Regions from separate parts of the Virgibacillus sp. JSM 102003 genome, predicted to be linked through region 3. Evidence: riboswitches for the same ligand, from Rfam matches in the RefSeq annotation. Region 3 holds a riboswitch; each other region holds the start of a gene.
What was found. Region 3 has a riboswitch for S-adenosylmethionine ahead of ACE1TG_RS17315 (hypothetical protein). Riboswitches for the same ligand answer to the same signal wherever they lie in the genome.
Positions count from the first base shown of each region.

Region 1 (7,767 bases), on a different contig from region 3:
TATGAAACAGAAGGGCCTGTTATGTTAAAAGAGGTTCCAGAGAATGTCAGGCAGAATAAAATGTATAGTTTTATTATGAAGGATGGCGTATTATCTTATTGTATGGAGTTTATAAAAAGAGAGAAAAACTAAAAATCGCCCATTACAGTAACAAATTGGGTTTTGGAGTATAAACATCAATAAAGGGATGTATTAAAGACGTAGCAGCAGGGATGAGGAATTCAAAGGAGCTGAATCTGAATCACACAAACCAGTGAGGTGGTTCGTGATTCCTCTAAATGGAAAAAAAGTCGTGCTGTAAGGTTGAAACGGGTGGATAGCGGAATGAGGATCTGTCAAATCAGTGGGCACCAGTGGACGAAGCATATTGAACTACATTGTATTGATAATTTGGTTGCTAAATCTACATCAAATACTTTATATCAATAAAAGGAGGTACCAATTCATTTACGAATTGGACCTCCATTTCTTTTACTTTTTTATATTTAGTAATTCAGAACCGAACCCGTTACTATTACAGGCGATTTTTAGCTTGTGTTTTAATAAACCATTTCTCTATATATTCTGCAATTTTGTACATGAGTACTGCGCACAGGGCAATTACGACCAAAATGGATATAACGAGTGGAAAGTCAAACCCTTGATAGCCCCTAATGATTAAATACCCTAATCCTTCTTTTGAAATCAGGAACTCTCCAACAATAACCCCTACCCACGATAAACCTATATTTACTTTCACAATTGAAAATATTGCAGGTAAGGATGCCGGGAGAACGGCTTCTCTAAAGACCTGTCTTTTATTCGCACCAAAACTTATTAACACTCTTTCATAGTTTGGGTCAACCTCGCGAAATGCAGTATATATAACAAGTGTGGTAATGGTTGCAGAAATGATTGCGCCCATAGCGATTGCAGATACATAGTGAGGTCCTAGTGCGACGATAATGATGGGGATAAAGGTAACCTTTGGCATTGCATATAATACAATTAAGAAGGGATTCATTATTCTGGAAAGTCGCAATGATGACCATAAAACAGCGGCGAATATAATCCCTGCGACGGTTCCTATTAATAAACTCAATACTGTTTCAAATAATGTAATCTGTAAGTGGGAGATTACTGTTCCATCTGAAAATTTATTAAGTAATATGCTGAAGATTTCAGAAGGAAAACTAAATATCAACGGATTTATCCAATCCATTCTACTGGCTATTTCCCAAAGTGCAATAAAGGCGACAAGTATAATTAATTGCCACAAGAAGATGATTTTTCTCTCATGGTTTACTTGGTTTTTATAATCTCTATATAGTTGATTATCTAAATCAAACATCATTTTCATGTCCCACTATCTTTGTTCCGGGCGTGTCTGGTTCTATTTCTTCCCAGATTTTCTCGAATAGTAACTGGTATTTCGGATGTCTTCGCACCGAAAAGGGTGCTTCATTTCGTAATTCCAAAGGGACTTCAAAAGTTTTTCCAATTGACCTGGTATTAGCGTCCAACAGGATTATACGGTCACTCATAGCGATAGCTTCACTAATGTTATGGGTTACCAGTATAGTTGTTTTGTTGTACTTTTTAAGTAATCGTAACATTAATTCTTCCAGCTTTAGCTTAGTTTGATAGTCGAGAGCAGTCAATGGTTCATCTAATAATAGAATTTTTGGATCAGTTATTAGTGACCGAATTAAGGCAACATGCTTACGCATTCCGTCTGGCAAGGAGTTTGGTTTTACATGCGTTTCATTTGTAAATCCGGCTTCTTTCAATAGATTTATTGCTTTTTCTTTTATTGCTGGTGTTTGATTTTTACTAATCTTAGGTCCAATAAGAATGTTGTCTATTATTGTTTTCCAAGGAAATAAGTAATCCTGTTGCAACATATAGCCAATTGTCGGATCAGATTTATTGATTGGCTGCTGCTGGAGTAACACATCTCCTGTGGTTTGCCTCATAATTCCCGCAATTATTGAAAGTATTGTTGACTTTCCACAGTTACTAGGGCCTAAAAGGGTAACAATTTCCCCCTCCCTAACGGAAAAAGAGATATTATTGAGGGTTTTTGTATAATTTTTATTTGAAAAGTAATGGTGTGAAACGCGATCTAAGGTAAGAAATGTCATGGGCTTCCCTCCTTAGTTGAATAACATGTAACTTCAGCTATTCTATGGCTGGTTTTCAATTTGGGAGTGCTAATAAAACACACAAGTTTTATTAAAATTAATTCAAATACCAGGGTGTATTTTGTCATCATAGCTTATGTCTTTTACTAAAAATGTGTGAATGCCTATGTAATTATGAGGGTATATTAGTTGGCTTCTCGTTAAGAGGGTTCTTGTGTCAGGATATTTTACTACCTTAATTGCCAAGAAAAAAACCGCTCTCGAAAAATCGAGAACGGTTGTCAGCATGTGCTGGCAATGTTTTTCCTTCATATATTAAAATCCTTTTGGGATGAGGAAACTATAGTTATACAGATCGGTATAAAGGACCTGCTTCCTTAATATCGGTACTTGCTAATTTAAATTTCTTAAAGTTTTCATGAAATTTCGTTGCAAGTGCTTTTGCTTCCATATCATACGCTGCTTTATCTTCCCAGGTCTTCTTTGGTACAAGTACTTCATCAGGTACTCCAGGTACATGCATTGGAATTTTAAGTCCAAAAACATCATCGTGGGTTGTTTCAACTGTATTGAGTTCACCTTCCAACGCAGCGTGTATCATTGCTCTTGTGTATGACAGTTTCATACGTTTTCCAATTCCATAGGATCCACCAGTCCAACCGGTGTTAACCAAAAATACATTAGCGTTATAATGGTCTATTTTGTCGCCAAGCATTTTTGCATATGTTGATGGAGCTAATGGGAGAAACGGGGAGCCAAAACAAGCTGAAAATGTTGCTTGTGGCTCTGTTACGCCACGTTCTGTTCCAGCCAGTTTGCTCGTGTATCCACTTAAAAAGTGATACATCGCCTGTTCTTTTGTTAACTTGCTTATTGGCGGTAATGTCCCAGATGCATCAGCTGTTAGAAAAATTATTGTGTTAGGGTGACCAGCAATACTTGGTGAAGTAATATTATCAATATTTTCAAGTGGATATGCTGCTCTTGTGTTTTCAGTTAATGATGTGTTGTCATAATCAGGAATGCATGAATCCTCTTCAAGAATCACATTTTCAAGTACGGAACCAAAACGGATGGCATTGTAAATTTGTGGTTCTTTATCCTGAGAAAGGTTGATACATTTTGCGTAGCAGCCACCTTCAATGTTGAAAACACCATTTGGACTCCAACCATGTTCATCATCGCCAATTAAACGGCGGTATGGATCAGCAGATAATGTAGTTTTACCTGTTCCGGATAGACCGAAGAACAATGCAACATCACCTTCCTGGCCAACATTCGCTGAGCAGTGCATGGATAAAATGTCACGTTGCGGCAATAGGTAGTTCATTATCGAGAAAATGGATTTCTTGATTTCACCAGCATACTCAGTACCACCAATTAGAATGATTCGTTTTTTAAACGATATCAGGATAAACGTTTCAGAATTTGTCCCATCCACCTCTGGATCTGCCTTGTATGTAGGAGCAGACACAACAGTGAATTCGGATTGATGGGTCTTTAATTCTTCATCTGTCGGCGTAATGAATAATTGGCGAGCGAATAAATTATGCCATGCATATTCGTTTATAACCTCAATCGGCAGGCGGTATTTTTCATCAGCACCAGCATATCCTTTGAATTGAAAAAGCTCTTCCTTGTTCTTCAAATAGGTGATAACCTTTTCATAAAGTCTTTCGAATGATTCTTCATCTATTGCTTGATTCACTGGACCCCAATCAATAATTTCTTCACAACTATCGTCACGTACAATGAATTTGTCTTTGGGAGAACGGCCAGTATATTCACCGGTAGTTGCACAAACAGCTCCAGTTGCAGTCAGAGTACCTTCTTTACGTGATAAAATCTTTTCAACCAACTTAGGTACAGCAAGGTTTTTTTGTAAATTATTGTGCGAAAGTAAATCTTTTATAAATAGTGATTGTTCCACCGTCTTCATTTGTAATACCTACCTTTTTGATGGATTTGTATGGAAAGGCGATAACGTTCAATTATCTGATTATCTAAATCTGATTATTAGTATAACACATTAATTAAAATAGTCCATACTAATAACATGATTATTTATATGAATTTTTAGTGGCAATCGTGTATATAACCAGAAATAGTTGACATCACAAGGCTATTTCGATACGATAATTGTCGAACGGACACTCTCTTATTCAGAGTTGGTGGAGGGACAGACCCTATGAAGCCCGGCAACCGTCACATTAGTGAAAAGGTGCTAATCTGGTGCAAGGATATATCCTTGAACAATAAGAGCGAAAGGCCACAATTCCTTTCCTCATGAATGCAGGAAAGGTTTTTTGTTTACAGTGAAGATAGTTTAAATTCTTGCTGTATTAGCCTGGTTTTCTAACTAAAACATATTTTAAAGCTGAGCATATACTGAAAAGATAGAGTTCCGTACCATAAGCTTAGGGGAGGATTTAGCCATATGGCTTCGAATCGTCGGTTATTTACATCTGAATCTGTAACGGAAGGACATCCAGATAAAATTTGTGACCAGATATCAGATGCAATTTTAGATGAAATTTTATCAAGTGATCCTAATGCACGTGTTGCATGTGAAACAACTGTGACAACAGGATTAGTCTTAGTGTCAGGAGAGATTACTACTTCTACATATGTAGATATTCCTGCTATTGTACGTCAAACAATTAAAGATATCGGGTATACACGGGCAAAATTCGGTTTTGATGCTGATACCTGTGCAGTACTCACAGCAATCGATGAACAATCTGCAGATATTGCTGGTGGAGTGGACAATGCTTTAGAATCTCGTCAAGGTAAAATGAGTGATGAGGAAATCGCTTCAATTGGAGCGGGTGACCAAGGGCTTATGTTTGGTTTTGCCTGTAATGAAACAGAGGAATTAATGCCTTTAGCAATTTCACTGGCACATAAATTGGCAAAACGGTTAGCAGATGCGCGTAAAGAGAATATATTGGATTACCTTCGTCCCGATGGCAAGACACAGGTGACTGTTGAGTATGATGAACATGATAATCCTGTAAAAGTAGATACGATTGTTATTTCAACGCAGCATCATCAGGATATGGCTTCAGAACAAATAGAGAAAGATTTGATTGAACATGTAATTCGTCCCGTTGTACCAGCGAATCTGCTGGACGAAACAACAAAATATTTCATTAACCCGACAGGTCGCTTTGTTATTGGTGGTCCACAAGGGGATGCAGGCTTGACAGGCCGTAAAATAATTGTCGACACATATGGAGGCTATGCACGCCATGGCGGAGGTGCTTTCAGTGGGAAGGACTCCACTAAGGTAGATCGTTCCGGCGCATATGCAGCTCGTTATGTAGCCAAAAACATTGTAGCAGCGGACCTTGCTAAAACGTGCGAGGTACAAGTAGCATACGCAATCGGTGTTGCTGAACCGGTATCCATCGCAATTGATACATTTGGAACCGGTGCTGTAAGTGAAGAGGCTTTGGTTGCGGCGGTACGCAAATTATTTGATTTGCGCCCAGCTGGTATTATTCGAATGCTTGATTTACAGCGCCCAATATTTAGAAACACTGCAGCATACGGGCATTTTGGCAGAACAGACATACTTTTCCCTTGGGAAAAAACAGATAAAGTAGAAGAATTACAAGCTTTAGTAAAAAAATAATAGGTATTGCTCATGTTAACGGATCATTTCGGGAGAGTAGAGTAGTATTTTGGGGTGCAAATCGTATAGCGTTTGGCACCCCTTTTTTGAAGATATAATAATGTTTATTGAGTTTTATTCCCTTAAATACCATTGTACATTATATGCGTGCAATCAATAGCGGAATGAGGGACCGATAAAATTTTCGTGGCGGATCCCCGTTCCGCTAAATGGGTGAAAAGCCGTCCCAAAGGGTATGAAACGGATCCTCATTCCGTTAATTGCTCAAAAATAATGAAAAATGAGGGTGTAAAGTACAAATAGCGGAACGAGGATTACATAACGAGCTTCAAACAGTTGATTTAAAGGAAATAACGGAATGAGGATCCGACAAATTAGAAAAACCGATTCCGGTTACACTAAATGTACTAAGGCAATACAATGTGAAAGGTACTTCGTTCAACAAGGATAGTAAATTATTCCATCAAAATCTTTTAGGATTTAATTTGAGTAGTTCAGTTTTGGAGTACAAACAATAAAAATGTAGTAGTAAATGAGCGTTGAATTGCATAGCAATTTGAGGCTCATTTTTCATTGCTATATCAACGTTTTCTTGTATTTTGAGTGGTTATTTACATAGGAAAATGCAACCCGATTTGCAAACCCACAATAATTATTGAAGACTTGCAAAATCACGTTATTGGAAAATGCTAATTCTTCTTCATCAACGAACTCTCCCGTTTATGAAATAGGTGGACTATTGCTCAACTTTTCTTTCCTTTTTAATTTGGTTTAGAGATATCATCAAACCAGTTAATCCAGCAGCAAGGGAAGGCGGGATGCTCCATGCAAGATAGCTCCATTGCCCCGTAAACAAAGATATGAAGAGAAAAATAATTGGAAAACCTATTAACACAAATAAAGAAACAAAAAGTGCAATTTTATTATTTTTCATAGCTATAACCTCCGTAAATATTTCAGAAAGCATTCAACTGAACCAGTTACTTGAATATTGTTTCGTTAATTTATTTTACCACATAAATCTAATTATCCTAAAATTCACTTAATTATTTCTATAATTTACATTACAAATAGCCTTACATTTTAAATAACATTTTCATATGAAAAAAGTAGTTCAATTAAGGGTACAAATTACATTTTTGTACTCCAAAACTGAACTACTTAGATTTAATTCAAAGCGTTTTTGTTTTGCCTCCAATACGAAACACGGTATTGCTCATACAATATCTTTTTTTATATGACGAAAACTTTTAATTGATTTCATTCGTATATATAGTAGGGATGTTTTGAAGGGAGTGTGTAAGTCATTGAATGAGAACGAATCCAAACTTATAAAAAAAATAAAGAAAGGTGATCAGCTAGCCTTTAAGCGTTTATATGAAAGACACGCGGACTACGCACTTCGAACCGCCTATTCGATTACGAAAGACAGAAGCGATGCGTCAGATATTGTTCAAGAGACGTTTATTAAAATTTACCGTAATATTGAAACTTTTGATGTGAAGAGACCATTTAAACCGTGGTTTTATCAAATATTAATAAATGAAAGCAGGAGTTATTTATCCAAAAGATCTAAACAGGCAGTCAATATTGAATCGGAACGGTTATTGGACCAGTTACACCGTAATGCCGAGAACGAGCGGCAATATGATGAGTTGGAACTAGGACTGGATGAACTAGATGATAAGGACCGAACGATCCTGACACTAAAGTATTTAAATGGCTTTACCGAGAAGGAAATTGCCAAAATGTTCGGTGCAAATGTAAATACGATAAAATCAAGACTTTACAAAGGCAGACAGCGGTTAAAGGTTGCGATGGGAGGGTTGAAGGATGAATGAAAAAGAGTTGGATAAAAAAATAGAAGAGAGACTAAAAATAGATACAAAATTGGCTTCGGAATTAAAGAATGAAACATGGAATAAAATTAATACAGAACTATTTCCTTCTCCAGGCTCCCATAAAAAGAAAGGGAAAAAAGGCATTATTTCCGGACTAACTGCTGCT
Region 1 is NZ_JBHFQH010000014.1:10,872-18,638, reverse strand. Features, by position in the region: gene ytkD (RNA deprotection pyrophosphohydrolase) at 1-132, shown strand, start outside; gene ACE1TG_RS14880 (ABC transporter permease) at 515-1,333, opposite strand; gene ACE1TG_RS14875 (ABC transporter ATP-binding protein) at 1,323-2,123, opposite strand; gene pckA (phosphoenolpyruvate carboxykinase (ATP)) at 2,470-4,062, opposite strand; SAM riboswitch class I at 4,279-4,385, shown strand; gene metK (methionine adenosyltransferase) at 4,561-5,760, shown strand; gene ACE1TG_RS14860 (hypothetical protein) at 6,497-6,694, opposite strand; gene ACE1TG_RS14855 (RNA polymerase sigma factor) at 7,068-7,601, shown strand; gene ACE1TG_RS14850 (hypothetical protein) at 7,594-7,767, shown strand, end outside.
Region 1: linked by a shared signal. The riboswitch ahead of metK (methionine adenosyltransferase) and the one ahead of ACE1TG_RS17315 (hypothetical protein) in region 3 are both predicted to bind S-adenosylmethionine.

Region 2 (7,767 bases), on a different contig from region 3:
GAGCAGCACGGAAACTCGAGCGAGGAGCACGGAAACTCGAGCGAGGAGCACGGAAACTCGAGCGAGCAGCACGGAAACTCGAGCGAGCAGCACTGGAACTCGAGCGAGCAGCACCGGAACTCGAGCGAGCAGCACGGAAACTCGAGCGAGCAGCACCGGAACTCGAGCGAGGAGCACGGAAACACGAGCGAGGAGCACTGAAACTCGAGCGAGCAGTACTGGAACTCGAGCGAGGAGTACGGAAACTCGAGCGAGGAGTACGGAAACTCGAGCGAGGAGCACGGAAACTCGAGCGAGGAGCACGGAAACTCGAGCGAGCAGCACCGGAACTCGAGCGAGGAGCACGGAAACTCGAGCGAGCAGCACTGGAACTCGAGCGAGCAGTACTGGAACTCGAGCGAGCAGCACGGAAACTCGAGCGAGGAGCACGGAAACTCGAGCGAGGAGCACGGAAACACGAGCGAGCAGTACTGGAACTCGAGCGAGCAGCACTGGAACTCGAGCGAGCAGCACGGAAACTCGAGCGAGCAGCACAAATTTTATCCGACTACATGTGGATTCTTTACTTGTTGAGAAGCGGCTTGTAATGCATGATCCAGGTCTGCGATTAAGTCATCGACATGTTCAAGTCCGACTGAATACCGGAATAATCCATCGGTGATCCCTCGTTTTTCTCTTTCTTGCTTTGGCATTGCAGCATGAGACATTGTTGCCGGATACGACAGAATAGTTTCTACTGCTCCAAGACTTACAGCGAATACTGGCAGTCGAATTTGTTCGACAAATGTTTTCGCTATAACTGAACCTTCTATTTCGAATGAAAGGACTGCTCCTGAACCATTAGATTGTCTGTTGTGTAGGTCATGTCCTGGATGATTCGGTAATCCTGGATAAAATACGTTCTTAATTAATGGATGATTAGTTAAATAGGCAGCTATTTTCAGTGCTGATTCAGATGATTGCTTAAGCCGGGAGCCTAACGTTTTGATGCCTTGAATTAACAAATAGGAATCCTGAGCGCCTAGTATGGAGCCGAAGGAATTTTGAATAAAGGCCAATCTATCTCCAAGCTCTTCTGTGTTTGTAACAGCTAGACCTGCAATAATATCACTATGGCCAGACAAAAACTTGGTTGCACTATGGAGCACAATATCAACACCAAGGTTAATTGGCTTCTGGTAAAGTGGTGTCATGAAAGTGTTGTCGAGAAAAGTTAGGCAGTCATTCGCTTTGGCAATTTTAACAATACCCTTAATGTCAGTAATGTTTAAACATGGGTTTGACGGTGTTTCGATATAGATTACTTTTGTATTCGGTTTAATTGCATCGTTAACCTCAGTTAGGTTTGTCATATCTACAAACGTGTGATCAATTTTAAATTTGGTTAGTACTTCGGTTACAAATCGGTAAGTACCGCCGTACACATCCGATGATACTAGAACATGGTCACCAGCGGAAAGCAGCATAAAGGCTGACGAGATGGCAGACATTCCAGAAGCAAATGCTAAGCCGCGGGCACCTTCCTCTAATTGCGCTATTTTTTCTTCCAGCGCTTGTCTTGTCGGATTTCCTGAGCGGCTATAATCAAATGGTCCAAACGCATCAAAGGATTCCTGATGATAGGTTGATGACAGATAAATCGGCACATTCACTGCACCTGTTTTCTGTTCAACGTCCGAATTTGATGGAGCATGAATTAATTCTGTTTCTAATTGATTCTTGTTACTACTCATTTCTTGGCCTCCTCCTTTTTCAATGATGAGAGTACTTGATTCAAATCGGCAATCAGATCCTCCGCTTGTTCAATGCCAACAGAAAACCGTAATAACCGGTTATCGATTCCACGGAGTGTTCGTTCTTCTTCCGGTATCTCTGCATGGGTCTGTGTCGCAGGATACGTAATGAAACTTTCAACCCCGCCAAGGCTTTCTGCAAAAGTAATTAATTCAAGGTTTTCTAAAAAAGGTTCAACCCAATCTGCTTTCTTGAGGCGGAATGAAAGCATGCCGCCTTTACCCGGATACAATACGTCAGTAACTCCTGGTTCGTTTGCTAAATAATCAACTATTTTCCGTGCATTTTCATCGTGCTGCTTCATCCTTAGAGCAAGTGTTTTGAGGCCTCTAATAATAAGCCATGAATCAAATGGAGACAGGACTGCACCTGAAGCATTATGGATAGTTGCAAGTTTTTCGCAAATTGCCTCTCCTTTTGCAGCGACTAGACCTGCGAGAACATCATTGTGTCCGCCAATAAATTTTGTAGCACTATGAACGACGATATCAGCGCCTAGTTCGAGCGGCTGCTGGAAATAAGGAGTTAGGAATGTGTTGTCAACAATGAGTAACAGGTCGTGTTTCTGTGCTAGTGCTGCATATGCCGTGATATCGATTTCCTGCATTAACGGGTTTGTTGGGGTTTCAATGAATAATGCTCTCGTTTTTGGTGTAATTAATTTCTCTGTCACGGCAACATCCTCAAACTCTGAATAGGTTGTCTTTATATCATAGACATCATCGTAATGCTGAAGTAAACGGTATGTACCACCATAAATGTCCTCAGGAACAATGATTTCATCACCGGAACGGAAGAGGGAAAGAACTAACTGAATAGCTGCCATTCCGGAACTGCAGGCATAGCCGCTATCACCGGCTTCTAGTTTTGCAATCCCTTCTTCCAGGATAGCTCGCGTCGGATTTTTCGTACGCGTATAGTCGTAACCAGTGGATTTGCCAATTCCTTCATGCTGGAATGCAGTTGATAAATAGATCGGCGGATTAACTGCACCTGTTGTTTTATCACTATTATTGCCAAGTTGTGCTAAGTTGGTTTGGATACTTTTATCTGACATAGTAATCATCCTTTTCATGAAAAAAATTAGGGACCCTCCAGATAAGAAGAAGGTCCCTAATAGCGCAAACAATCTTCTCATCTTCAGGTAACGTGTTACCTTTTGGATTTAGCACCGGACCAGTTATGGCGGGTTGCTGAGACATCACAGGGCCAATCCCTCCGTCTCTCTTGATAAGAAATATATGTGATTTTTATTTACTTGATTTTTCTTACTTTAATACAAACGATTGGATAATGCAATAGAAAATTATAATTTATTTGGTTTGTCCAGCTATTTCTGTTTTTCTTTTAGAAAGATATCATGAAGTAATTAAATACATATTTTCGAAAATAGAGAAGGAATTTTTATATGAAAATAGAATAATTAACACGGAGGTGTAGAGACAATGACTGACCAATATGCTGTAGAAATTGATGCAGTGATTGAGTACATCCGTGAAAATATCCAAGAGCCCCTGCCCCTTTCTCATTTGGCTAAATACGTAGCTTATAGCCCGTATCATTTTTCCCGTATATTTAAGCAAAAAACAGGTCTTCCGCCACATTATTATGTTTCTTCCCTCCGTCTGCAAAGGGCAAAAGATTTACTGTTACGTACGAATTTAAGTGTTCGTGATATAGGAATGGAGGTTGGACAACAAAGCTTGGGAACCTTTACAACTAGATTTACGGAACGGGTAGGTGTAACACCTGCTGAATTTCGGAATTCAACGGTTCATGCAGACTATCGATTAAGCAGGTTAAAGAGGCTAAATGATTGGACTGACAGCTTACTATTAACCTCAAATACACACGTAAAGGTCGAGGGGACCGTTCATGCGGATGCTCCTTTTGAAGGGGTTATTTTAATTGGCTTATTTGCAAAACCAATTCCAGAAGGGCTTCCTTTATATGGGACGCTACTTTCTTCATTGGGTACTTTTTGTTTTACTGGGGTCAAACCTGGCACGTATTACTTAATGGCTACATCTGTATCCTGGGAAATGCAGGCAAGGGATATACTGCTCCCGTACTCAACATTACGCGCCAGATTAAAGGCACCGATAATTGTTAAGAGACACACAATTGTTCCGCATCAACATGTGACACTTCGTGAACCACAACTTGATGATCCACCGATCCTAGTGTCGATCCCTCTCTTAATGAATAATTTTCTGAATCGAGTATTAAAGAATTAGCAATCTCTTAATCTTAACTAGGATTTTATAAGGAGGAGTGCAATGACAAAACAAATACTATTCATTCATAGTGCTGGACCACAAGGGGAGCACGAAGGAAGCTTTGATTTAATAGTGTATTTGCAAGATAATCTAAATGCAGAATATAATTTGATAATTCCTGAAATGCCTAATCCGGAAAACCCGGAATATACAAGATGGAAGGAGCGGCTTAGCAAAGAGTTTGCGTCATTAGAAGGTGAAGTTATTTTGATCGGGCATTCTTTGGGTGGATCGGTATTACTAAAATATCTATCTGAAGAAGATTGCCATCTTAAGATATCCAGTTTACATAGTGTTGCAGCACCTTACTGGGGTAAAAATGGTTTTTGGGAGAGTGAAGAATTTGCGCTGTCTGAAAATTTTGCTGCAAAGCTTCCTCCAATATCACAAGTGTTTTTTTACCATAGTCGCGACGATGAAGTAGTTTCATTCGATCATTTTAAGGAATATACGGAAGAATTTTTAACAGCAGCTCCACGTGCAATTGAAAACAAGGGGCATTTATTTCATAGTGGATTGCCTGAACTTGTGAATGATATTAAAGGACTGTAGATTGTAAAATTAAGGGTAAATATAGATGGGATAATTTTTATTTTTGGTAGTTATGATTAAGTATAAGCGCTATTAAGACTTATCGCTATGATAAGTTTTATAAACCTACATAGTTGTTTATCGAATCTAGCGCCAGCGTAATGCAATTTGCAGTTTACAACAATCTGTATTTGCAACCTGTGATATAAGTATCAGCCGTAGTCCATCGGGGTTGTAATGAATATCAACTTCTGACTTAATACCTGTAGAGTGAATTAATCGCTCAACCTTTGCAGTATCAGCGACCTGTGCTGCATACATTAGTTCTGCATCAAATTCGTGTGATTCTGCAAGTTTATTAAGAACAATACTCGCGTCATCCATGAGCTTTTTCGTTTCATTTGCTGATTGATATAATAGGTTGGCGTCAACTGGTGGATATTGCTCGCGATCTGGCCAGGAAGTGGAATTGGGGTAATAACCTGGATAATTGACGTAATACATAAAAAATAATCCCTCCTTGTAAAATACACCCATTTAATTATATGCATAAAAAATTGTTTATGGGAATGAACGGGATTTACGGAAAGGACGCTGATGAAATGATTAAAGCACTCTTATTTGATCTTGATGATACCTTGCTTTGGGACAAAAAAAGTGTAAAAGAGGCATTTAAGGCTACTTGTGAATTGGCAAAGCAAACATATGATATTGACCCTGTTAAGCTTGAAGCGAAAGTGCGTGAAAATGCACGGAAATTGTATGCATCCTATGATACATATGCTTTTACAAAGATGATTGGCATTAATCCGTTTGAAGGACTATGGGGTGATTTTCGGGATGAAGGGGAATCTTTTCGCAAGTTGAAAGAAATTGTTCCTGAATATCGGAAAGAAGCTTGGACGAGAGGACTGCATGATTTAGGAGTTGATGATTCAGATTTCGGTTATCAGCTGGCAGAAACTTTTCCTGCGATGCGCAAGAAAAATGCGTTTGTATATGAGGATAGTTTTGCAGTACTTGATCAGTTAAAAGGGAAGTATCAGTTGCTGCTGCTAACGAATGGGTCCCCTGAATTACAACAGACGAAGCTTAACATCACGCCACAACTCATGACGTATTTTGAGCAGATAGTTGTCTCTGGGGCTTTTGGAAAAGGGAAACCAAATCCAGCAATCTTTGAACATGCGCTTAAGCTTCTTGCTGTACAGAAGGATGAGGTATTGATGGTTGGGGATAATTTAAGTACAGATATCCTTGGTGCCGAGCGAGCTGGCATAGATTCCGTCTGGATTAACCGTCATGACAAAGAATGTAATGAAGTGAAGCCAACATATGAGATTGAAACCTTGACAGAGCTATTGCCGTTGCTGGAACGGTGAATCAGGGATAATGAAGTACAAACTGGAGGATTAAGCAGTTATGTCGAATAGGTTCTTGGACCAGTTTTACACAATTGATCCGCATTCAGGTGACTATATAATTGAAATTAATTTAGAGAATTATGATGATATTTTTAATACTTGGGATTCCTCTGTATATAACATTAGGGATCTTGATTCGAGTTTGAAATCTTTTTTAGAGGAATGTTCTAACGATATCAAATCACAAAAAAATATAAAACTGAGATTTAACATGCAAAAGCAGGAAAGAAATATTGATATGGAAAAAAATATTGAAAAAGGTATTCGGAATTATTTTAATTATGTCCTGTATACGACGAAAAGAGATTTTGCCAACATAAGAAAAAGAGTCTTTCTTTATATTATCATTTCTGTTTTGTTTACGACGTTATCATTTTATCTGCAAATTTCCGAAAGCGAGAAGGTTATAAATGAGATTATTTCACTAAGCGTAACAGTAGGTGGATGGGTTTTTCTCTGGGAAGCATTTTCACTTATCTTTATTCAAAGCAGTGACTTATGGAAGAAAAGGAAGCAATATACGAGGATTTTAGCAGCACCAATAGTTTACAGGTATCACTGACACGGCTTCAAGTGCAATCTGGATAATTAAGCATAAGTGGAATAGTTATTTTGAAAAGTGCTTTATTCTGTATAGTCAGCATTTCAGTGATTTATTCGGACCTCGCCAAAATATGAATAAAATTGAAATTATCTTATATATATGGATGAAAAGTCAATTCTTCAGGAAGTGAACAAATGAAAAAAGAGAAGCTAATTAAAAAATACGATAAACAGGTAAAAATGTATGAAAGTAAACGCGCAAATCAAAAGTTTGCTGAACTGAGAAATAAACTTATAAAAAATGCATACGGAAAAGTCTTAGAGGTCGGTGTTGGAGCTGGAGCGAACTTTTCTTATTATGATCGGAATAACGTTGAGATAACAGGAGTTGACTTTAGTCCAGAGATGATTAAGAGTGCCAAAAGAACAGCATCGAATTTTCAGATGAAGGCAGAATTTATACAAGACGATATTGATGAGTTGATAATAGAGCCTAACTCTTTTGATAGCATCGTATCAACCCTTTCACTTTGCAGTTATCCTGACCCAATTGCAACATTAAATAAGTTCAACAGTTGGTGCCGTGAGGATGGTGTTATATTGTTGATGGAACATGGTCTCAGCTCTAATTCATTACTTTCTTTTACCCAAAAAATGATCGACCCACTACATACTAAGATAACTGGTTGTCATTGCAATAGAAATATCGATAAAATAATTGAAGGATCCATTCTTCAGGTTGATCAGATCGAACGTTATTGGGCTGATATCATTTATTTGATACGGGCAAAACCTATTAAGTAATAGTTTGATTTAATGTAATTAAATTAAGATAGTTAAAAAAGGACCCTTGAATCTTAGTACATTATTTTAACAGATGCATAGGATAATTTTATAAATTGTGAAGGGATTGAGAAAAATTTATTATCCACATATGTATCCGTATCAACATCCTTATTATGTTACTGTACCAATGTATAATTATGGAAGGCATCCTTTACCTAATGAGTTAGAGCATGCTGACAGATTTGGATCATTCAACGCTTATCAAGGTGATGAAGGTGCCAGGTTGCAAGATTATGGCCCGAATCCTTTTGTCATTAATATTAATGAAGCAACACTACAAAACAATACGTTTCGTACTGCTTTATGGACAGGAACACATTTGCAGGTTACGTTAATGAGTATCAATGTCG
Region 2 is NZ_JBHFQH010000002.1:115,900-123,666, forward strand. Features, by position in the region: gene ACE1TG_RS03040 (coiled-coil domain-containing protein) at 1-587, shown strand, start outside; gene metC (cystathionine beta-lyase) at 540-1,733, opposite strand; gene ACE1TG_RS03050 (methionine biosynthesis PLP-dependent protein) at 1,730-2,851, opposite strand; SAM riboswitch class I at 2,926-3,031, opposite strand; gene ACE1TG_RS03055 (helix-turn-helix domain-containing protein) at 3,240-4,031, shown strand; gene ACE1TG_RS03060 (alpha/beta hydrolase) at 4,074-4,625, shown strand; gene ACE1TG_RS03065 (YuzC family spore coat inner layer protein) at 4,752-5,108, opposite strand; gene ACE1TG_RS03070 (HAD family hydrolase) at 5,207-5,986, shown strand; gene ACE1TG_RS03075 (hypothetical protein) at 6,027-6,590, shown strand; gene ACE1TG_RS03080 (class I SAM-dependent methyltransferase) at 6,767-7,375, shown strand; gene ACE1TG_RS03085 (cupin domain-containing protein) at 7,506-7,767, shown strand, end outside.
Region 2: linked by a shared signal. The riboswitch ahead of ACE1TG_RS03050 (methionine biosynthesis PLP-dependent protein) and the one ahead of ACE1TG_RS17315 (hypothetical protein) in region 3 are both predicted to bind S-adenosylmethionine.

Region 3 (7,767 bases):
TAAAGCTGGCATTAAATATTCCTTTGCAAGCATATCTTTAGCATCGATGACGATTGATTTGATTGCACCAACATTTAATGCCTTTTGACGAACCGTTTCTAAATCCTTTTCTTCTCCTAGATCAATTGCCAGTGCAATTACATCATAATTATATTTCTCCTGTAACCATTTAATCGATACAGATGTATCTAAACCACCCGAATAAGCTAACACGATTTTTTCTTTAGTCATGTTTAACCCCTCCATCTTCTAGTAATAGTTTTAATAAAGCTTTCTGTGCATGCAGGCGATTTTCCGCTTCATCAAACACAACAGAATGCGGTCCATCAATGATACCTGATGTAACTTCTTCCCCTCGGTGGGCAGGTAAACAATGTAAAAAAATGAAATCCGATTTTGCTTGTTCGCATAGGCTTTCGTTTACCTGATAGGGTGTGAAAATTTTATTTCGTTTATCGATCTCATCTTCTTGCCCCATACTCGACCAAACATCGGTAACAACAATATCTGCATCTTTTACCACTTCATATGGATCTTCACCGTATTCTACTTTCGTACCATTTTGATAAGCTTCTTGCTTCATTTGCTGCAGAATTTCCTGATTTGGTTCATAACCGGTTGGACAGGTGATGGCGATGTCCATTCCAACTTTTACTGCACCTTCGATTAATGAATGACACATGTTGTTGTTTCCATCACCGAGGAAGGCAAGTTTTAGTCCTGAAAGTTTCCCCTTCTGTTCATAAATGGTTAAAAGATCAGCAAGCACCTGTGTTGGATGATGCGAGTCGGTCAATCCATTAATAACTGGGACAGTAGCATGCTGTGCATAGGATTCAACAGTGTCGTGGCTGAAGGTTCGGATCATTAAGCCATCAACATAACGTGATAATACGTTTGCCGTATCGAAAATTGATTCTCCGCGTCCAATCTGACTGTCATTCGAACTGAGGAAGATCGCTTCACCTCCAAGCTGAAGCATGCCGACTTCAAATGAAACTCTAGTACGGGTAGATGCTTTTTCGAAAATCATTCCAAGAACTTTCCCTTTTAAATAGGGTTCATGCGTTCCTTCAATTGTCTGTTTTTTTAAAGCAACGGCCTCGTCTAGCAGATAAGTTATTTCTGCTTTACTTAACTTGCCTAATGTTAAAAAATCCTTGTCGCTTAAAGTCGGCTTTGAAATTGTGTTAGCCACTAAAATCAAATCCTTTCCGTTTCATAATTAGATTATGTATTATTATACATTTAAGTGAATAAACATACAACAATTATTTTAACAAATTTGATAATTTTTTGATAAGATTAGAATAACAGCTATTAAGAGGGGGAAAGTAAATGGAAAATGTCTTATTTGAATGGGGAAACAGAGGTAATCCTACTTTGGTATTTCTTCACGGGATGGGGAGTACAGGTTTAAGCTTCGGAGAATTGGCACAGTATTTAGGTGACTATCATGTCGTTTCGTTTGATCTTGCCAGAAATGGGGGCGATAACTCTTTGTCAGAGGAAGAAGCATACATGCCATCGCGTATGGCAGAAGAGGTTGAGAAGGTCATTAAGAACCTAGATAAATCGGAGATCTACCTTGTCGGCCATTCATGGGGTGCACATATTGCCTTGTATTTTGCAAAAACTTATCCGGATCATGTTAAGGGTGTGATCTTACTTGACGGAGGTTACATACAGAAAACAAAGAGCGACTCATTGAAGGATGAGTTTGTAGCTATTGAAGCGTTCGATAATAGTATTCGTTTCCCGTCATGGGAAGCATTTATCGAATCAGAGAAGAGTGAGATGCCAAGGTGGTCAACTGAGATTGAGGCAGCTTCAAGGGCACAGGTTACAGAAATTAACGGGGAAATCCGTTTGGCCCTACCGGTTTCTGATGCAAAAGCAATTGTGAAAGGAATTTATACAGAGCCAACAAGTGACGTTCTACAGCAGATTAGCTGTCCGGTACTACTGCTTAGAAGTACGCTCCCAGAAGATATGGAAGGGTTTCGGCAACAGCAAGCCAACCACTTTTTAAAAAACACACCAAATGCACAAGTTCGTCCGATAACCAATACGACGCATAATATTTATTTTGATGCTCCAGGAGAAGTGGCAAGGAACATTAAAGAATGGATTCAAAATACGTCTGACTAGGCATGTGGGGGGATCGTAACGAAATTTCTTCCCCATTTTGATTAAATTTATCTTTATCTTCATTATAAAAGTAGTCCATAATTAGCAGATAAACCATTGAGGCAATGAATAAAAATAGCAGAATAATAGCAATCCAGGCTACCGAGGTTATAAGAATCCTAAAAATTCTTGAGTCTTTCATTTTCTTAAATAAATGCACATTAACCCCCCCTAATACAGGTTCTTATTTAATCCTATCAAATATTAGTTAGTGAACGAAATGGTTTCGCACCACAATTAAAAAATTTTAGGGGAGGAACGATACAAATGAATCAAACGAAAATAGGAATTGATGCTGGTGGTACACTTGTAAAGGTAGCATATCGGGAAAGTAGCAGCATTGTCTATCAAACATTTCCTTCGCAAGCTATCTATGATGCTGTCTCATGGCTTAATGATAGTTTTTTGAATCCCATTGTCTGTATTACTGGCGGGAAGAGCCAGCTGCTTGCGGAAAAACTAACAGCACCTGCAAAAACGATAGTTGAATTTGACGCAACAAACCGTGGAGTACATTTTTTGGCTGGTCAGCAACGGGATGCAATTGAGAACAATTTTATGTTTGTAAACATTGGCACCGGTACATCAATCCACTATGCCAAAGATATGGAACAACAGCGGGTTGGGGGAACTGGTATTGGTGGTGGAACATTAATGGGACTTGCCTACTTATTAACTGGACTTTGGGACTATGAAAGGATCGTACAATTAGCTAGTAACGGTGACAGGGGCAATGTGGACCTTAAAGTGAAGGATATCTTCGAAGGTGCGCTACCGCCTATTTCTGGGGAGCTGACTGCAAGCAACTTTGGGAAAAAGGAATCAATGATGGCGCGTAACCCCTCAGAGTCAGACATCCTGGCAGCTATCATTGGCATGATCGGTGAAGTAATCGTTACGGTCAGTTCGCAAATGGCATTCCAACACAACGTCGGGTCCATTATTTATTTCGGTTCGTCACTCCGGTCAAATCCACTTTTGCGGGATATTATTAAAGAATACACTAGACTGGCAGGAAAAGAGCCAGTGTTTCTGAAAAACGGGGAATACAGCGGTGCTGTTGGGGCTTTGTTATCACTTGACTAATTAAATAAGGGAACGTGGCATTCGTATGAAGGTGAGTGTGCCTTAATTGCTAAAAAAAAGAGCTTGGATCCGCGTCCAAGCTCTTTGTAAACTACCTTTATTAATTACCGAGATATTGTTCCAGCGTAATATTATTGCTGTCAATGTATTTAGCGGCTTTTTCACCGACGTAACGAAGGTGCCAAGGTTCATATTGGTAGCCGGTGATACTTGTTTTACCCTTTGGATAGCGAATGATAAAACCATACTCACTAGCATGTTTTTTAACCCATTGCCCTTCATCGGTATTGGCGAAATTTGTATTAAGGCGGTAATTGATATCAGCGCTTGTGACATCCATTGTCAGACCTGTTTGATGCTCGCTTTCCCCGGCTTGTGCACTGAATTGATTTGCTGCTTTTCGTCCGTGCTCACGAGCATTTGCTGCGAAAATTGCTTCTTGCCTATCGTATGAACGATAACCGGACTGTGCAAAAAGGTCAACCCCCGCCTTATCTCCAGCATTAAACATATTTTCAAGTGCATTAGCAGCAACTTGTCGCATTTGTTTTTTTGGTAAGTCTTCTGTAAATGGAAACCTTACATTTGGATTGACTAGATTATTTGGAACATAGTCTGCTGGTAATTTGTTATTTTTATTAACCAAAGCAAGAATACTTGATGGGTTGGATACTACGTTACTATTTTCTTTATTGTTGTTTTGATTATTTTCATTATCATTTTGATTTTCTTCCGTATCGTTATTCTTCTCTAGACCAGTGCCCGGATTTACTTCTAGGTTACCATCTATTGCTTTTAGTATATATTCACGTGTTTGCTCTCCGTATATACCGTCAATCTTCAAGGCAGATACTTGACCTTGAAAATCTTTTATCGCCCAAACAGTAGTCCATCCTAAATCGCCATCAACTTCCAGTGAATAACCTAACCGGTTTAGAGCCTCCTGCATCATACTAACTTTTTCCCCATTATCTCCATATGATAATGTTCCGATAGGCAGGATTTTTTCTTCAGCGCTGCCATCATCTTCAACTTTCTGTTTATCGGAAGAATTATCCTGTTTATCCTTTGATTCATTATTTTTCTGATCAGAAGATGGTTTATTTTTATCTTGTTTATCCTTTTTTTCCTTATCAGATTTGTTATCTTTTGGGTCTTTATCCGATTTTTCATTATCGTCAGTTACTTCTTTCTGATTAGATTCATCCTGTTCATTTGCAGACTCAGGAGAATTCCCTTGACTACAGGCTGTTAGAAATAGACATAGCAAGGATATCATAATTACTAGAAACTCTTTTTTGTTAGACATATGAACCTCTCCTATTGCTTTTTTTACTCCTTACTTATTAGACGATATAAAAAACTAAAACATTCATTCTTTCCATAAAAAATAAACAGAAGAAATAAGAATTTAACTCTCCTGTTCCATTTTTTTAAAATACGTAATAATACCCCAGCATATTAAGCTTAATAGCCAATAAATTGGGAATGAATATATGTGTTTCCAGTAGATTGCTTTGTAAAGGCCTAACCATACCATAATCGGTTCAGCTACAAAGGCCAAAAAAGCAGCCAGCAGACCTGAAAACATAAAGAACTTTTTAAAATTGTCACTCCACAGCTGATAACAAAGCATAAATGAAATGATCACAACACCAACATCATATGGGTATAACTGCGGACGTAAATATGGTGAAAGGATATAAGGATAAGTCCACGCTAAGGCGTTGCTTCCAATAGAATCAAGAATAATTGCAGCAACACCATAGAATAGTCCGAATGCTGTAATTTCAATAATTCTCTTCTTATTAACTAACATCCACCAGATAATCGCGGGCAGTATACTAAGCATAACCAAGAACCACCATTTAGGTGTTAAGTATACATTCTGTTGCCAGTATTCTTTTAGTAAGTCGCTGAATTCCCTGTGGGCTTCAATTAATTGGGACAGCGAAATAGCATTTAATATTAATACGTTGAGAGGGACAAGATTTTGAATGATTAACCAAACCATTAACGTCACCACAATCCTGTTTTTACTATTGGCTTTTTTCGTATGTTTTGTTGCTGTTTAATCTTAGCAGTTGATATAAAATGCGACATAGTGAATTTGAGATGTGCAAGGCAATCGATTCGGCAATACACTTCGCTTTCCGTGGACTCCCCACGAGCCTCCTCGTTCGCCAAGACCGCTCACTGCGGGGCTCTTAGGCTCGTTTTCCACAGGAGTCTACGTGCATTGCCTGCGCTTAATGGCAAAATTAATATAAATGTGAGTGCGTTTCCTTGTATGACTAATCTATTCTTCTCGCTTAATTAGAAAACTATTCCAACCTGCGGAAAAATGCGAGACTCCTATGGGTCATCGGCTAAAAATACGGTCACGTCCTGTTCGTCGATGGAACAGTCTGAAGACCCTGCGTACTGAGCGCTTTTTGCTCGTGAGGAGGCTGAAGCGTTTCTCTAAGGTGCGCGTAGTGTATTTCTGAAGCAGTGTCATAGCAGTCATCTTATAAAAGATGGAAGCGAAACACGGTAAGTTAATTCGCATTTTATATCAAATACGTTATAATATACTACTTGTTAAAGCATAAATTTTTAGAAAACAGCCTTTATGTTAGTGTAACCAACAGCGGTGAATTAATGTGCTGGCGATTATTCATTGAAATATCGTAAAAACGCATATATACTTTATGTAATTGAATAGCTATCAAGAGTGACCGAGAGAACTGGCTCAATGACGTCACAGCAACCTGCAAAAGTAAGGTGCTCCCACCAGCAAAGCCCATGCTTTGAGTGATAAATCGGTAGAAAACCCCTTTATGCATCCAACGCATGAAGGGGTTTTTTAATATTATATAGGAAATTATAAAATTTAAAACCTGTGAATAATTGGACTTCCGAATCAGCCACGTCCAGATCCGACGTACAGGACGTACTAGTGCCGGTGACGCCACAGGACGTGGCGTTCTCACCGGCCAGCGCCTAGCGCCTAGTGGACTTCCCTCCCCGTGTCATCGATAAGTCAATATCGAATCGCTACGCTCTTCGTATTTCCTTTATCTCACACGGGTCAGTCCAGTCCATAACGGCGCTGAACAGGCGCTTGCGCTTTTGTTCTATAAAGGAGGAATTAAAAATGAAACATTTCATTATCGAAAATGGCAACGTAACATGGATGACGAAGGAGGAGTTTGATGAACTCCCGGGGCGTCATGTGTCAGAGGTGATAAAGGACATGACGCCAGAGGAATTAGAGAGATTCAAAAAGGAACGTTATGAGAAATTTGTTAAGCCTTTGATGGAGTATAATGTTGAGAGTATAGAAGGGAAGAGAGAATCCCTGAAATCTGACTGGAACCGTGAGTAAATGACTTTTAGTAGTGTGTGAACTCTTACGTCCTGTAAGGCTGCATATAGAGATTTTTCAAGCATTAGTTAAATAAGCTGAGTAGGGGCATATGTCTCCTGCTCAAACTAATCTACGCAAATAGTTCAGGAAATTGTTTTACTACTGCAGTTGATATGGCATCTGACATTGCTAAAGCTTGTTCTTCAATTTCATCATATATTTGAATATCTTTCTGGTAATCCATATTTATCATAAATACTGCTTCCTGTTTTGTTAAATCTAAGTGCTGATAAAACATATCTCTAACACCTTTCTCGGATAAATAAGGATTTACACTGCTCCAGAACCTGGCAATCTCATCTGCATTAGCGTACCATTTTTGCTCAGCAGTCATTGCTGCTTCTTGATCACCTGCTACTGCAGCTTTAACAAGATCCGCGGCAAATATGAGATGTTCTTTAATCAAATTAGCGTATATATCAGCTAGACGGTCACCATAGTAGGGTCTGATGGCATCACCCATGTCGGTAGCATTTTGCAGAAGACGTGCGATAACAAATTCCACATCTGGCAGATTAAAGGTCAAACTGATAATTGTCATTCTGGTCCAAGCCACATGCTCCTCCCACAGCTTACGATTATCACTTCTAAATTCGAATTCAGCCTGACTGATACAATCATCCTGCCTTAAAGCAGGAATAAGCAGGCGTTGACCCACCCGAAGATTGTACGGGTCCACTCCAGGGTTATTTTTGAAAATTTTTTCTGCTGGTGTACGGAATCGTTCAGCCAGTAGTCCGAGATGATCACCTGGCTGGATCGTATAATAAAATTCGCTATTCATGTTGGTTGGTCACTCCTCGTTTTGAATATCGTAACAGCCTATTCACAGAAAGAGGAATGGGTGCGTGTCATTGAAGCTTATTAATGGTATAATAATTCAGAAAATAATTATAAGAAGGGGAGTTACGGGAATGTTTAAAAAATTAGCATCAGATGCATTGGGCTTATCCGATATTGGCAGGATAATTGGCCCTGAGGACTATGATAAGACAGATGCGGATGATTACGTTCGACACGAAGATGATGAAAAAATTTACTTCTTGATTAAGACAAAAGCAGATGAGTATTGCTTCACT
Region 3 is NZ_JBHFQH010000018.1:32,439-40,205, forward strand. Features, by position in the region: gene ACE1TG_RS17280 (argininosuccinate synthase) at 1-231, opposite strand, end outside; gene argF (ornithine carbamoyltransferase) at 224-1,204, opposite strand; gene ACE1TG_RS17290 (alpha/beta fold hydrolase) at 1,339-2,151, shown strand; gene ACE1TG_RS17295 (hypothetical protein) at 2,120-2,350, opposite strand; gene coaW (type II pantothenate kinase) at 2,458-3,276, shown strand; gene ACE1TG_RS17305 (D-alanyl-D-alanine carboxypeptidase family protein) at 3,377-4,585, opposite strand; gene ACE1TG_RS17310 (CBO0543 family protein) at 4,688-5,290, opposite strand; SAM riboswitch class I at 5,981-6,082, shown strand; gene ACE1TG_RS17315 (hypothetical protein) at 6,416-6,646, shown strand; gene ACE1TG_RS17320 (LysM peptidoglycan-binding domain-containing protein) at 6,759-7,472, opposite strand; gene ACE1TG_RS17325 (PH domain-containing protein) at 7,603-7,767, shown strand, end outside.

Region 4 (7,767 bases), on a different contig from region 3:
GTTTGTAATTCTTGAATGAATTCTTCTGTCGTATTACGTATGCCAACACGTTTAACATGCTCTATATCTGGTTGTTTTTCAAAAATAAGATCGCTAAGAATCATTAATTTATAAAATGCATCAAAGCCATCAATGTCATTTCCTGGATCTGCTTCGGCATAACCCCAGTTTTGCGCCTCATCTAATGCAGTAGAGAATGTTATATTCTTTTCCCGCATTGCTGATAGGATAAAATTCGTAGTACCATTTAAAATTGCTTGCACATATTGGATCTGATTTGCTTTTAACAGCTGTTGGATAGTCTGGATAATCGGTATGCCACCAGCTGTTGTTGCATCATATCCAATTTGAACATTATACTGAGAGGCAAGTCTTTTTAGTTCTTCCCCGTGAGTTGCAAACATTTCCTTATTAGAAGTGATGACATGTTTTTTTGATTGGATACATCTTTTTAGCAACGAAAAAGCTGGTTCTAATCCAACAATTGCTTCAAAGACAACATCGATTTCAGGGTTATTTAAAACAGTATTAACATCTGTTGAAACGTTTGTCTTGGCTGCAATTTTCTGATGTTTTTCAGGATGCTCAATAATAATTGTCGAAATGTTGATGGGGGCTCCGACTAGTTTTTCGAGCCGTTGCCGGTGAATGTGCAGTGTTTGATAGACACCACAGCCAACAGTTCCAAGCCCGATTAACGCAACATTTATCGGTTTCATCTCCTAAACCCTCCCTTAATTTAAATTACGAACCGCAGATCCCCCTATTTTTTATACTTAAGCTTCTACAAGCACACTTCCAGAGCCATTCCCTCGAATACGAACCGCTTCCTGGTAAATGTTTTTATCTGTAATAACAGAAATTCCGGCAGCTTTTGCGTGTTTCACTGTTTCATCTGTATTTTTTGGATTTTCAACCCAAAGAATTTTACCGTTCTTATTAATAAATTGCTCAATAGTTTCTGGTGCTAGCGTTTTGTCATAGGACAGAACGGCATCAATCTCAAGTGGCACATTATCTAACTTCTCATATGTTTGTTCATTTAATATTTCCTTTTCCGACGAACTAATCGGTACAATTTGGAATCCTAACTGCTGTAATTGTTTCGTACTTTTATAAAAAGAACTCGTTTGATCTTCCAGCCCGCTAACTGCAACTGCCTTTTGGCGAATACCACCGTCTTTACGGTCAAAAGGTGAAGATAAGAGCCATTTGACTGCATCTTCCTCTGTTGCCTGGAATGTTTTTGCTTCACCGGTAGCATTAGCAATTGCCTGGTCTAAATCAACTAATATATCATTGGTTGATTCAAGTCCAATAGAAAGTCTGACTAACTCTTTTGTAACACCACTTTTAACCAGGTCTTCTTCGCCTAATTGCTGGTGTGTAGTTGATGCTGGGTGGATGATTAACGACTTCGCATCACCGACATTGGCAACATGTGACCAGAGTGTAACACCGTCAATCAACTTCCTGCCTGCATCACGGCCACCCTTTATCCCAAACGTTATGATCGATCCATAGCCATTCTGTAAATATTTATTGGCTAATTCATGTGATGGATGATCTCGTAACCCAGGATAATTAACCCACTCGACTGCTGGGTGTTTCTGTAAATATGCTGCAACTTCTTCGGCGTTTTTGTTATGGCGCTCAACGCGTAAGTGCAATGTTTCCAGACCTTGTAAAAACAGGAATGCATTCTGCGGACTTAGGCAGGCGCCTATATCACGCAGCAGCTGTACGCGCAGTTTGGTTGCGAATGCTGCTGGCCCAATATCGACATAGCGAAGGCCGTTGTAACTCTCGTCAGGTTCAGTAAAGACTGGGAATTTACCATTTCCCCAATTGAACCTGCCACCATCAACGACAACGCCGCCAATAGTTGTACCATGACCGCCGATCCACTTAGTAGCTGAATGTACAACAATATCTGCTCCCCATGTCAGTGGCTTCGTATTGTAAGGAGTCGCAAATGTATTGTCAATGATTAATGGAACTCCGTTGTCATGGGCAATTCCTGCAATTTTTTCAACGTCCAGCACATTTAGACTTGGATTTGTAATAATCTCTCCGAAAATAGCTTTCGTTTTATCGGTAATTGCAGTACGAATACTCTCTGGATCGGTTCCATCAACAAATTTTACGTCGATTCCGTAACGAGGGAGCGTGTTAGCGAACAGATTATACGTTCCACCGTATAGGTTGCTGTCAGCAATAATCTCATCACCACTGCTTGCAAGATTCAAGATGGCCAATGTAATGGCGGACATTCCAGAGGAAGTTGCAACTGCGGCCACACCATCTTCCAGTAATGCGATTCGCTGTTCGAATGCATCAACTGTCGGATTCATGATTCGTGTATAAATATTACCTGGTTCTTGCAGTCCGAAAAGATTTTGTGCATGTTCGGTGTCCCGAAAAACGTAGGAAGTAGTTTGATAGATAGGTACCGCACGTGATCCGGTTGTTGGATCTGGTTCTTGACCTCCGTGAAGTAACTGTGTTTCCTGGTTGTGAAGATGAAAATTTGACATGATAAATTCCTCCTTTAGATTTTACTGTTTTCTGGAGGGAGAGGAGATAATAAAAAGCCCTCTTCCTAAGAAGAGGGCGTAATATGTAACGATCCTCCCCTTATCTTCCAGATCATGCTTGACCTGTAGGATTTAGCACCTTACTAAGCATTCGAAACGCTTTTAAGGTTGCCGGGTTTCACAGGGCCTATTCCCTCCACCACTCTCGATAAGAGATGTAACTTTATTGGCAGTTAAGAAAGTATAAATCCTTTCTTACTGCATAAGTGCAACTAAGGCTTGGCGATAAGCCAAGGTTTCTAAAGTTATTGAACATTATATATGCAGGAATGATTGTACGTCAAGTGAATTCTGAAAATTAATTCTAATTTTTCTCTCTAAGCCGACCTGAGCTGCGATGTGCAGAAGACATGTAAATAAAGAGTGCTATCCAGATTAGTGCGAACGATATAAAGTGCGCCAGAGAAAAAGTTTCCTGATATACAAATACACCTAATATAAGCATGATAGTCGGTGCAATATACTGCAGGAACCCTACCATTGATAAGGGAATTTTTTTCGCCCCGCTTGCAAACAATAACAGCGGAATCGCAGTAACAACACCAGCACCAAACAGTAATAACCCAAAACTTGTAACCATTGAATCAACAGCTAATGAACTGCCAGGAACAGATAGAAGATAAATAAGTGCAATAGGAGTTACAATCATTGTCTCGATGGTTAAACCGAACATTGCACCGACATCTACCGTTTTTTTGAGCAATCCGTAAATTGCAAAACTAAATGCCAGCAACAGTGATACCCACGGAAAGACACCATAACTGATTGTCAGATTAATCACACCGATTGCAGCCAGCAGAAATGATAGCATCTGTCCACGTGTCAGGGTTTCTTTTAGCACAATCATCCCTAATAAAATACTTACAAGCGGATTTATGTAATAACCAAGGCTTGCCTGAATTACATGTTCATTGTTAACCGCCCATATAAAGGTAAGCCAATTGATGCTAATGGCAATTGATGCGAATGTAATCCCGGTCAATTTTTTTCTGTCGTTTAAAATAATTTTGCATTCTTTCAGGAAGAGGTTCCATTTTTGCACAACTATAACCACTATAATCATAAAAATAAATGACCATAATATACGATGTGCTAATATTTCATCAGGTGGAACCCGGTCTATCAGTTTCCAATAAGCAGGAAGAAAACCCCATAATAAATAGGCGCCTGCTGCATATATAATTCCAATCTTATTGTCCTGATTCATTTTAAAACCTCATTTCTGCGATGTGTCCAGATTCCGAGTAACACTACTGAATCAAGCGACATGCATACTACTAAACTAAGTAAACCAATTCTAGATTTTCTTTCTGAAAAAAGCAATAACTCTGCTTTTAACATTTTCTTAGTAAACGCTTTCAAAAAGCTGGCAAATACAATATGATAGTAGTATATGAGATTACAAGATTATTTATTTGGGGGGACTTACTAATGGCAAAAAAACATAAACACTTTGAAACATCGGTTATTCATGAAGGGTACGACTCCAAGGACATGCTGGGCAGCCTTGCAACACCTTTGTTTCAGACATCAACTTACACATTCGAGACAGCAGAGCAAGGAGAACGACGCTTTGCGGGTGAGGAAGAGGGTTATATTTACTCAAGATTGGGCAATCCGACTGTAAGTGTATTAGAAGAAAGAATTGCAGCTTTGGAGAACGGCGAACGGGGGCTTGCTTTTGGATCAGGAATGGCAGCTGTATCTGCTGTTTTGATTGCATTGACAAAGGCAAATGACCATGTGTTGTGTTCATCAGGACTGTATGGCTGTACATTTGGGTTACTTGCAATGATGGAAAAGAAATATAATATTTCACATGATTTTTCAGCAATGGAAACAAAAGAGGAAATTCGTTCATTAATAAAGCCGGAAACGACATGTATTTATGTCGAAACGCCAATCAATCCGACAATGAAGTTAATTGATCTTGAAATGGTTGCTGAAGTGGCACATGAAAAAGGGATTCCGGTAGTTGTCGATAATACATTTTCATCACCATATTTACAACGACCACTTGAGTTAGGGTGTGATGTTGTACTCCATAGTGCAACAAAATATATTGGTGGCCATGGAGATGTAGTAGCAGGGCTTGCCGTTGGAAAAAAAGACTTTTTGGATGAAGTTGCAATGACAACCTTAAAAGATATCGGTGGGATAATGTCACCACTGGATGCGTGGTTGTTACTAAGAGGGCTTAAGACACTGCCAATCAGGATTGACCGCCATTGTGATAATGCCGAAAAGATATTTGAAAAATTGCGTAATCATCCTAAGGTTGCACGTGTTTTATATCCGAATGATGAAAGTCATCCGGATTATCCGATTCGTCAAAAGCAAATGAAGCGGGGCGGAGGTTTAATTTCATTTGAAATAGATGGGACAAAACAGGTCGCACAACGAATGCTGAATAACCTGAAGTTCCTAAAAATTGCTGTCAGTCTTGGTGATGCGGAGACATTAATTCAGCATCCGTCGACCATGACACATGCCGTTGTACCAGAAGAGTCCCGTCTTGAAATGGGGATAACAGACCAGCTTATTCGGTTATCCGCAGGTCTTGAAGCCTGGGAGGATATATGGACAGATCTGGAACAAGCGCTGAATAGTCTTTAGTTATTATGGGCGCATGTCCCATGGTTCCAGTGTCCCGACAATGGTCTCATTATTATCGGTAGTGATAGCATGAATGACACCGTCTGAAATTTCATTATGCGTAAGCCAGCGGGAAAGGTTATTTTCTAAAATAAATCCTAAATAGACGCGTCTGTACAAGCAATTTTCTGGTACAGGCGTGTTTTCTTTTTCAAAAAAACGGGCACTGCCCTGTATATGAATTAATCGCCAATCAGTACTTAAATCCTGTTTGCTTATCATATCCTTAATTAAAGGAAGGGCTTGTGGAGCTGTCGAATGAATCCAGCTGACCACAATGTCAGGTATACCATTTGACTCAAACAAATTGGATAGTTCGTTTGATAAATTAGTACTGTTTTGATAATCAACAGAAATTCCATGAAGGTTTTCTGGCTGTGTAGCCTCTTGTTCAAGTTTTTTAAGTTTAGTTTGGTCCCGTCCGATAACATATACATGATATTCTTGTTCAATGAGCCAATGACATACATCCTTCAGCATGCCAGTACCTCCAACAACTAATGCGTATCGATTTTTCATTTTCCTCCCCCTTTATATATATACTAGGCTAACGCATTAACGAAATTTATGCTATATTAAAGGGTAACGTAACTGCTTGGTAAGGAGAGATACACACGTGAGTTTTCTATCTGTTTTCTTTGGTTTTATACTTTTCTTTAATATTGCACTGGCATTAGCGATTATCTTTCTGGAACGAAAAGATCCAAGCTCGACATGGGCATGGTTAATGGTACTGCTTTTCATCCCAATTGCTGGGTTTATTTTGTATTTAGTTTTCGGTAAGAGATTAAGCTCCCAGCGAATTTTCACATGGGATACAAAGAGTAAATTGGGTGTAAAAAAGGCTGTACAGCAGCAGTTGCGTGCTATTGAAGGAAATAATTTTGACTTCAAGCATAAAGAATTAGTCGAGTATAAGGATTTATATTACCTGCATTTACGGAATAACGATGCCCTTTTTACACAAGATAATAGTGTGAAAATATATACAGATGGTGAAGAGAAATTTACTGCATTGCTTGAGGATTTGGAGAAAGCGAAGGATCATATCCATTTGCTTTACTATATAATTCGCCATGATCAATTAGGAAAAAGAATTGCCGATGTTTTAATCAGAAAGGCAAGTCAGGGTGTTGAAGTACGTGCATTGTATGATGATATGGGATCGAGAGGGATCAGTAAAAAGTTTCTCAACCGTATGCGTAAAGCAGGGGTTCAGGTTGAATCATTTTTTCCGCCAAAGATACCCAAAGTTAACTTGAAAATAAATTATCGTAATCACCGGAAACTAGCAATTATCGATGGTACAGTTGGTTATATTGGCGGGTTTAACATTGGTGATGAATACCTTGGCCATAACAAAAAGTTTGGTTACTGGCGTGATACGCATTTACGTATCAGTGGTGATGCTGTGCCAAACATGCAGACACGCTTTATTTTGGATTGGAATCAGGCATCACGTAACGATATTATGTATGAAGACCGTTATTTTGAAGCAGAAAGTGACGGGGATGTTGGGGTGCAAATCGTCTCAAGTGGTCCGGATTCTGATTGGGAGCAAATTAAAAACGGATATATTAAAATGATTATGACAGCAAAAGAATATGTTTACATACAAACACCATATTTCATTCCGGATGAAAGTCTTAGGGATGCATTACGAATTGCCGTATTATCAGGTGTTGACGTAAAAATAATGATTCCGAATAAACCGGACCATCCATTTGTCTACTGGGCAACACTTTCCTACATTGGTGATTTGCTGAATGCGGGTGCAGATGTTTATATTTATCAGCATGGGTTTCTTCATGCAAAAACGATCGTTGTTGATGGAAAGATAGCTTCTGTCGGTACCGCAAATATTGATGTGAGAAGTTTTCGGTTAAATTTTGAAGTTAATGCATTTTTGTATGATAAGGGTCTGGCGGAAAGATTAGTAGAAGCATTTCACGATGATGTTGCACGTTCAACGATAATGACGAGGAAACTATACGCCAAACGCTCATTAGGAATCCGTTTTAAAGAATCGGTTTCTAGATTACTTTCCCCCATACTGTAAAGAGTACATCGAGCAACAATGGGGAAATATAAATTAAGACTACTTTTAGTTGGGAGAGATTTAAATGGAACGTAAAGCATGCTCATATTCGTTAGCAGTGAAAACATCGCACGTTTTACCGCCAGATACGAATACACATGGTACATTGTTCGGCGGTAAATTAATGGCACATATTGATGATGTAGCCGCAATCTCTGCTGGACGACATGCAAGAAAACCGGTAGTTACCGCGTCAACCGATTCAGTAGACTTCCTGGCGCCTGTTAAAGAGGGGGACACTGTCTGCGTAGAAGCATTTGTTACCTGGACGCATAATACATCAATGGAGGTGTTTGTGAAGGCTGTGACAGAAGATCTGCTGACTGGTGACAGAAAAGTATGCACAACAGCATTCATGACATTTGTAGCCGTTGATGATAATGGAAAGCCAACACCAATTCCTTCCGTTTATCCTGT
Region 4 is NZ_JBHFQH010000027.1:17,748-25,514, forward strand. Features, by position in the region: gene ACE1TG_RS19390 (homoserine dehydrogenase) at 1-719, opposite strand, end outside; gene ACE1TG_RS19395 (PLP-dependent aspartate aminotransferase family protein) at 777-2,537, opposite strand; SAM riboswitch class I at 2,635-2,752, opposite strand; gene rarD (EamA family transporter RarD) at 2,902-3,804, opposite strand; gene megL (methionine gamma-lyase) at 4,029-5,213, shown strand; gene ACE1TG_RS19410 (short-chain dehydrogenase) at 5,217-5,771, opposite strand; gene cls (cardiolipin synthase) at 5,869-7,311, shown strand; gene ACE1TG_RS19420 (acyl-CoA thioesterase) at 7,376-7,767, shown strand, end outside.
Region 4: linked by a shared signal. The riboswitch ahead of ACE1TG_RS19395 (PLP-dependent aspartate aminotransferase family protein) and the one ahead of ACE1TG_RS17315 (hypothetical protein) in region 3 are both predicted to bind S-adenosylmethionine.